2 regions of the Paenibacillus violae genome follow, and region 2 is predicted to be linked to the other one. Evidence: predicted binding sites of a transcription regulator. Region 2 holds the regulator's gene; the other holds the start of a gene.
The links. The regulator LexA, encoded in region 2, represses DNA repair genes until DNA is damaged. The targets are predictions, from matches to a motif close to CGAACATATGTTCG.
Positions count from the first base shown of each region.

Region 1: recA (recombinase RecA) is a predicted target of LexA. The motif match lies at 2,686-2,699, and genes of this name have one in related genera.

Region 1 covers NZ_JAWCUD010000002.1:512,821-517,197, reverse strand. Annotated here, with positions in the region: gene rimO (30S ribosomal protein S12 methylthiotransferase RimO) at 1-721, shown strand, start outside; gene pgsA (CDP-diacylglycerol--glycerol-3-phosphate 3-phosphatidyltransferase) at 718-1,305, shown strand; gene RQP52_RS09285 (competence/damage-inducible protein A) at 1,347-2,597, shown strand; gene recA (recombinase RecA) at 2,769-3,812, shown strand; gene RQP52_RS09275 (regulatory protein RecX) at 3,891-4,377, shown strand, end outside.
Region 2 covers NZ_JAWCUD010000001.1:857,210-861,586, reverse strand. Annotated here, with positions in the region: gene RQP52_RS03750 (1,2-dihydroxy-3-keto-5-methylthiopentene dioxygenase) at 1-129, shown strand, start outside; gene RQP52_RS03745 (HAD family hydrolase) at 203-997, opposite strand; gene RQP52_RS03740 (DUF896 domain-containing protein) at 1,041-1,223, opposite strand; gene RQP52_RS03735 (LysM peptidoglycan-binding domain-containing protein) at 1,364-1,756, opposite strand; gene lexA (transcriptional repressor LexA) at 1,904-2,521, shown strand; gene RQP52_RS03725 (aminopeptidase) at 2,734-3,972, opposite strand; gene RQP52_RS03720 (hypothetical protein) at 4,291-4,377, opposite strand, start outside.

The DNA.
Region 1 (4,377 bases), on a different contig from region 2:
GAATTACGGTACAGATTTGTATGATAGCTTTATGCTGCCTACGCTTTTAAATAAAGTGAGCGAGGTAGAAGGCATCGAGTGGGTACGTCTGCACTATGCATACCCTGGTTTCTTTAGCGATGAGTTAATCGAAGTGATGGCGACGAACCCGAAAGTATGTAAATACATCGATATGCCGCTTCAACACAGCGAAGATTCTATTCTTAAACGTATGCGTAGACCTGGCCGTCAAAAGGATACCCGTGAGTTGGTTCGCAAAATTCGCGAATCGATCCCGGATGTTGCGCTTCGGACTTCACTTATTGTAGGGTTCCCGGGAGAAACGGAAGAAGATTTCGAGAACTTGAAACAATTTGTTCGAGATGTACAGTTCGATCGCCTTGGCGTTTTTGCTTATTCCAAAGAAGATGATACTCCGGCGGCACGTTTGCCGAATCAAGTGCCTGATGATGTGAAAGAGTATCGTGCGAATGCGATCATGGAAATCCAAAGAGAAATTTCGAATATCCGCGGCGGACGCCGTATCGGTCAAGAAATTGATGTACTGATTGAGCGGTACGATGGTAGAAGTGATGTGTATATTGGGCGTTCTCAATTTGATGCTCCCGAGATCGATGGGGAGGTATTCGTATCGAATGGTAAACTAACGATCGGTGAACTCGCCAAAGTTCGTATTACCCACTCTTATGAGTTTGACTTATCTGGGGAGGTAATTGCATGAACCTGGCCAACCGCATCACCGTGGCGAGGATTTTACTAGTACCGATCATCATGTTTTTTCTGTTGATTAAGGTGAAATTCCCTCATATACGGATTGAGGAATTTAGCATTACGTATAATCAAATTATTGCTGCTACTATTTTCATTATTGCAGCGAGCACAGATAGTTTAGATGGTTATATTGCCAGAAAACGCAATCTAGTAACCAATTTAGGCAAGCTGCTTGATCCCTTGGCGGATAAGCTGCTTGTTACGGCTGTGCTCGTTTCACTAGTGGAAATGGGTAAAGTAGATGCTTGGATCGTCATTGTTATTATCAGTAGAGAATGGGCTGTAACTGGTCTTCGCCAAATTGCTCTGCTGGAAGGCACAGTGATGGCGGCTAGTAAGTGGGGAAAAGCAAAGACGGCAGCTCAGATTACAGCCATCATAGCGCTACTTATCAATAATTTTCCGTTTACGTTTGTAGATTTTCCTTTTGATGTCATAGCAAGTTGGGCAGCGGCCATCATTACGGTCTACTCAGGTATCGAGTATTTTGTGAAAAATAAACATGTCATAGACTTTTCAGAAAAGACACAATAGGTCATCCTATTGGTTTTTTTCTATTCTAGGAGGATGCTGGGATGAAAGCAGAAATCGTTGCTGTTGGAACAGAGCTCTTGCTTGGACAAATTGCGAATACGAACGCTCAATTTCTTTCTAGGGAGTGCGCCGCAATTGGTGTGGATATATATTTCCAAACCGTAGTGGGTGATAATGAGCAGAGATTGCTGGAAAGCCTCACGTTAGCCGCTTCCAGAGCCGACGTGGTCATCTGCACAGGTGGTTTGGGACCTACACAGGATGACCTAACAAAAGATGTCCTAGCGGCTTACGTAGGTCGTCAGTTAATCATTCATGAGCCGTCCATGAACGCAATCACCCAGATGTTTCAATCACGCGGCATACATATGGTTGAAAGCAACAGGCGTCAAGCGTTAATGCTTGAGGGCAGTGATCCATTACATAACGAAACAGGACTAGCGGTAGGTGTTGCCTTCACGTTTGAAGGAACTCATTTCATTCTTCTGCCTGGCCCGCCCAAAGAAATGAAGCCCATGTTTACCAATTATGCGGTTCCTTGGCTGCATGCGGTTATGCATGATGAAGTTCCGCTTTATTCCAAAATGCTTAAATTTGCCGGCATCGGTGAATCTAATTTAGAGCATCAATTAATTGATTTGATTCAGGCACAATCGGACCCAACCATTGCTCCATATGCCAAAGAAGGCGAAGTGACGATTCGTCTGACGACCCGCGCGCAAACGGCGGAAGAGGGCGAGCGTAAACTGTTTGCGACTGAACAAGAGATTAGAAGCCGTTTAGGCCAGCATATTTACGCGGATCAAGACGTACCGATTGAAACGATAGTTTTGAAAATGCTGGATGAACGCAAGTTGTCGCTTGCAGTTGCTGAGAGCTGCACAGGCGGTTTGCTCAGTGATTTAATAACTTCAATACCCGGGAGTTCGAGCTCTTTCCTGGGGGGGATTATCTGTTATTCCAATGCGCTAAAACATAAACTTCTCGGTGTTCCTATGGATGTGCTGGAAGGTGAAGGCGCGCCAGGTGCCGTTAGCAGCGAAACAGCGGTTATCTTAGCAGAGAACTTGCTCACGACAACGGGGAGTGACTTTGGCATTTCCGTAACCGGTGTAGCCGGTCCTGGTTCGTCTGAAGGCAAGCCTGTCGGGCTTGTGTATATAGGATTTGCGCAAAAGAACGCGGAGACACAAGTCATTACGCTGCAGCTTTCCGGCAATCGGGAATCGATTAAACACAGATCCGCGAAGAGCGCGCTCTACCACCTTTGGAAACAGTTGAAAGAAAGCTAGAGTTCGCATATAATCAAATAAGTGTTAACGGAAGAACCGTAACAAAGCGATAACTTTGTTGCGGTTTTTTGTTTGTTCGCGAAAAAGTCGAATGTATGTTCGAAAAAGTACTTGGCAAACACCCCGAAACAAGTTATCATATACCTATAATGATAGAAGGAAGTGAGTGTTTTGACAGACCGTCGCGCAGCACTTGATAATGCATTACGACAAATTGAGAAACAATTCGGTAAAGGCTCCATCATGAAGCTTGGAGAGTCAACGCATATGCAAGTTGAAACGATTTCAAGCGGAGCGTTAGCCCTTGATATTGCTCTAGGAATAGGTGGATTCCCACGCGGAAGAATTATTGAAGTATACGGACCTGAGTCCTCAGGTAAAACAACAGTAGCTTTACATGCGATCGCTGAAGTCCAAAAGGTTGGCGGACAAGCTGCATTTATCGATGCAGAGCACGCTTTGGATCCTTCTTATGCAAGTAAGCTAGGCATTAACATAGATGAGCTGTTGCTCTCTCAACCTGACACTGGTGAGCAAGCACTAGAGATCGCAGAAGCGCTTGTAAGAAGCGGCGCGGTTGATATTATCGTTATTGACTCTGTAGCGGCACTAGTACCTAAAGCAGAGATCGAAGGCGAAATGGGAGACTCTCACGTGGGTCTGCAAGCACGTCTGATGTCTCAAGCACTTCGTAAGCTATCTGGTGCAATTAACAAATCCAAGGTTATTGCGATTTTCATTAACCAGTTGCGTGAGAAGGTCGGCGTTATGTTTGGAAACCCGGAGACAACGCCTGGTGGCCGTGCACTGAAGTTTTATTCCTCCGTTCGACTGGATGTTCGTCGCATAGAAACGATCAAGCAAGGTAACGATATGGTCGGTAACCGCACGAGAATTAAGGTCGTTAAGAATAAAGTAGCTCCTCCGTTCAAACAAGCGGAAGTAGATATTATGTACGGTGAAGGAATCTCACGTGAAGGCAGTATCATTGATATCGCAACTGAGATGGATATCGTGAATAAAAGCGGAGCTTGGTATTCCTATGAGGGTGAGCGTTTAGGCCAAGGTCGTGAAAATGCAAAGCAATTCTTGAAAGATAACAAAGCAATTGCCGAAACAATCGAACAAAAAATCCGTGAAAACAGCAATTTGATTGTTGCTGTCGGGCCAAATGTAGACGAGGAAGACGATGAGTTAGAAGCGGCTTTCGAGTAAGATTCGATGATATGATACCGTGAAAGCACCTTAAACCTTAGGTTAGGGTGCTTTCGTGCATGAAAGGGGCTAGAAAGCTTGGAGCAGGAAGAACAGCAGATGTCTATCATCACACTAGTAGAGAAACAGAAGCGGGGGAAGCACCGCTATAATATATTTTTGAATGAAGAGTACGCGTTTTCCGTTCACGAAGACATTCTGATTAAGCATCGGTTAGTAAAAGGAGAGAGTGTAGATCTCCAAGATATGGAGAGAATCATTCAAGATGAAGAGCAGAATAATGCGTATATGAAGGCTTTGCGAGCGATTGGCCGGCGACCGCATTCATCGAGCGAGTTGAAACGCAAGCTCAAAGAATCTGGTTATGAACCACCCATTATCGAATGGGTGATTGAGAAGTTAGCTTCGCAAAATTATCTGAATGATGAAGAATTTGCTAAAATGTGGACGGACAGCCGGATTATTTCTCAAAAGAAAGGCCGCAACCTCGTTCGTCAAGAGCTGCAGCAAAAAGGTATCGATAAAGAATTGGTTAAACATGCAATGGAGAACATCAATCAGGAAG
Region 2 (4,377 bases):
GTTCCTGAGAACACGAACCACTTCTTTACATTGATGGATAATCGTCAAATCGTTGCCGTACGTCTTTTCATTGAAAAAGATGGATGGGTCGCTTATAACGTGGAAGATCCTACTTTCATCAAAGCCTAATACTTTATCTTAGAAGAAAGCCCAACAGCGCAGGACTCCTTGTCCAAACCGCCGTTGGGCTTTTCGTTATGCTCTATTCAGCATTAGCGATAATCTGTAAAACTTCCTCTAAGCGCGATACCTCATTAGCAGGAACAATCTCGTCTCCACTTTGTAGGCCATGATGATTGATCCAAATATTGCGCATGCCTACACGTCCGGAACCAAGGATATCTGTCGTCAATTTATCACCGATCATGATCCCTTCTTCCGGTTTGATCCCCAGAAGTTCCAGCGCATGGTGGAAAATAGAAACGTCCGGTTTACCCACACCAAATTCCCCGGAAATGACAATATGATCGAAATAGGACGTAATAGCTGGTACGCCAGCTAATTTTTCTTTTTGAAGATCAGGCGATCCGTTTGTTAGGAGAAGCAGCTTGTAGTTACCCTTCAATGCATCCAACACACGGAACGTTTCTTCATAAACGTATGGTCGCTTGCGGCGTTCAGCAGGAAAAAGCTCGCCGAGCTTGTAGCCTAGCTCTGAATCTTCTACGCCTAACGCGCGAAGTCCACGGGTCCACGCTTCCGTGCGATAGCCTGGCGCTAATGCTTCCAACTTGCGAAAATTCTCATTTTCACCTTGCGTGAAATTAGCCCAAAGTCCTTCAAACGGATTAATACCAATCATCTTGGTGAACGGAAAAGGTTCATAGGATTCGTATAAAGCACGGGCTTCTTTACGAACAGCGACTTCCAATTCTACTGGATTCACCGCCGCGTGTTTGGCTGCTTCCGCGCAAGTAGCTTCAAAAGCTTCTTGTACACTGCGGTCATCCCACAAGAGCGTATCGTCTAAATCAAAAAGTACAGCCTTCAACGTCATCATTCATTTCCCCTTTGAATGTTGTTTCTATGTGAAAAAGCAACTACTCTTCGTCCGTGAACTTGATGGAATCAAGTTGAACTTTAAGATTGCCTCGGAAAGCCTCAATATATTTTTTTCTCAGTTCATTTCGTTCATCGATTTCCGCATCCGTTAAGCCAACGGTTTTCGCTTTACGAGCAAGCTCATTAATGCGTTCGATGTTTTTTTCCATACTGTCACTCATAGTGATCCTCCAGTTCAAAAATTCAATATGACTATTACTTTGCCATCCCTCTAGTGGAATGTCAAGAAAACAACAAAAAGAGGCATAGGAATAATTCCTAGCCTCTATTAGTCTATTTCCATTCCATAGGAAAGCAATGATTAAGGGAGCAATAAAACCTGTCCTTCTTTCAAGGAGCTCGTAGTTAAATGATTTTTCGTCTTAATCTCATCTATATAGGAACGAATGTTCTCTCCATTTTTCTTATGAGCTGTCGCAATGCCCCAGAGCGTATCCCCCTCTTGAATGACAACTTGCTCCTGAATAACTTTCTTGGTCTCAGCGTGATTTGATAAGCTGCTCGTCGGCGAAGACGCCGCTGCATAAGCTTGTACCATGGCACCGAATGAGAACACAGTCCCCAGAATTAATGCAATGAAAAGAAACCGAATGATTGTTTTCGTATTGCGTAATTTGCTTGCAATCCCTTTGGACGCGGTAGTTAATCTATGAGGTGTGCGTGAATTTGTAGTGTGTGAGTAGGCCATATACATGAGTAATCATCCCCCAAACATTTGTTCTGTTTTTAGAATAACACGAACATACGTTTGAGTCAACGATTTATTCGAACTTATGTTTGTACGAACTCGGGTTCTATGTTATACTTTGGGTAATGATTCCCAGTATTGGAGTGATAACTATTGAGTAAGATTTCACAGCGTCAACAAGCTATTTTAGAATACATTAAGAACGAAGTGAAAGATAAGGGTTACCCGCCTTCCGTACGTGAGATCGGCGAGGCTGTCGGACTAGCCTCCAGTTCAACCGTTCACGGGCATTTGGAGCGTCTTGAGAAGAAAGGTTTGATTCGTCGAGATCCAACAAAACCTCGGGCTATCGAGATTCTTGGCTTAGACGGTGCCGAGACTCATTTCGCTGTTTCCGTTGCACGTGTTCCGCTCGTAGGTAAAGTAACCGCTGGGGTGCCGATTACGGCGACAGAGAACATCGAAGACTACTTCCCTCTTCCAGTCAGCATGGTCGGAGATAACAATGTGTTTATGCTTAGCGTCATGGGAGACAGTATGATCGAAGCCGGCATACATAACGGCGATTATGTCATCGTCAAGCAGCAACAGACAGCGAACAACGGTGACATCGTTGTCGCGATGACGGAAGACGACGAAGCTACGGTCAAACGTTTTTACAAAGAGAAGGATCATATCCGTCTTCAACCGGAAAACTCTGCTTTGAAGCCAATTCTCTTGAAAAATGTTACGATTCTAGGGCGTGTCATTGGATTATTCCGCGATATGTAAGACTAAGAAGGACCGTCAGGTGAACTATCCTGACGGTCCTTTTTGTGTAGCATTTGTACACACCAATCCCAAATCCAGCTAAGGCGTCTCCAAAAGGTGCTTTTTCTTACAAATAAGGGAGTTTAGTTCCCCCTATAGAACAAAAAAACCGAAGGACATTTTGTCCCTCGGTTTTTTTACTGGTCAAAGGTTCGTGTTTACTCACGCTTTTTCTAAAACGCAAGCGCCAAATTCCCCTGACGGAAAATAGGCTCCAAACTGCCATCCTGAAGCACACCGTCAATCTCTAGATCAGCCGTCCCGATCATGAAATCCACGTGGATCAGACTTGTGTTCCCGCCTCTTACTTTCAGCTCCTCGTTGGATAAAGAAGCCCCATCCTTCATATTGATCGGATAACAGCTGCCCAAAGCAAGGTGACAAGAGGCATTTTCATCAATGCCTGTATTGTAAAAAATCCGTTTTAGATTGGATATCGGCGAATCATAGGGAACAAGTGCGACTTCGCCTAAATAGCGAGCCCCTTCGTCCATTTCCAATAACCTGGTCAAATGCTCATGGCCGACCTCTGCTTTATAATCTACGACCTTACCATCTTCAAACTTGAACGAAAACTTATCAACCAATGCGCCATTCACATTCAGCGGCATGGTACTTGTAACCGTCCCGTTAACACCTGTCCGTTTGGGCATCGTAAATACTTCTTCCGTCGGCATATTCGCAACAAAGCGAATCCCTCTTGCGTTCGCCTTATCCCCTCCAAGCCAAATATGGCCATCTGGCAGCTCTACGCGCAAATCTGTCCCAGCGGCCCGATATTGCAACGCTGCATATTGCTTATCGTTCAGCACCTTGCGAACGCGCTTCAACTGCTCAATATGTGCACGCCATGCGCTAACCGGATCGTTTTCATACACACGATTGAACCGGAAAATAGCGTCCCACATCGCATCCATCCGCTCTTCTTCAGGAAGATCCGCGTACACTTTGGAAGCCCAAGCAGCAGTCGGAGCTTTAATTAAGCACCAGCTGAACGTGCTCGTTCTTACATATTTTTGATATTTTGACCGTGCTGTTGCCATAGCTTTGGAAGCTCTGGAAATCACACCAGGTTCAATGCCGGCGTACAAATCTGGATCCGGCACCTTAATATTCAGAAGTGCGCCGCCATTCTCAACAAAACGCTCCAACATATCCGTGTACCACACTGGGTAGTAGTCGAGTGCATCATCATGAGCCGTCTCTAAGCGCGCACGCGTCAGGAAATCATCTTGCCAATTCACCTGCACATAGTTCGCTCCAGCCTCATAAGCCTTCTTAACAATGAGGCGCGTCAAGTCCAAGCATTCGATCGGCGACTCAATCATTAGGTCTTGACCTTTGGTCAAATTAACGCCAATTTTTACCACTAATTCCGCATATTTCTCTAAGTTGACTAAAAAGTTATCCATATGAGTTCCTGCTCCTTCGCATGAAAAAGCCCATCAGTTCAGGACGCGCCTGAATCATGACGGGCTATCTTATCTAGTTTTCAAACGTTGCTAATGATCTTAATACAAGGACAGATATTGATCTCTTTCCCATTGGTGTACTTGGGTGCGGTTTATGTACATAAACCAGTTTCACTCTGTAATGCTCTGCTACATCACACTCTTATTATAGAAGAAAGAATTTCATTCCGCAACAATACGTAATGTTTTGGAGTATTTGGGGGCAGATTAGGGGCGTTTTTGGGGGCGCTCCCCCTCCCCTATTTTATCGAGTAATTATTATTCATTGTCGAGCAAAATATAAGCTTCCATGCTTGTATCAAATACAATGATCTTCCCAGCATCGTCATATAGCATATCATTCAC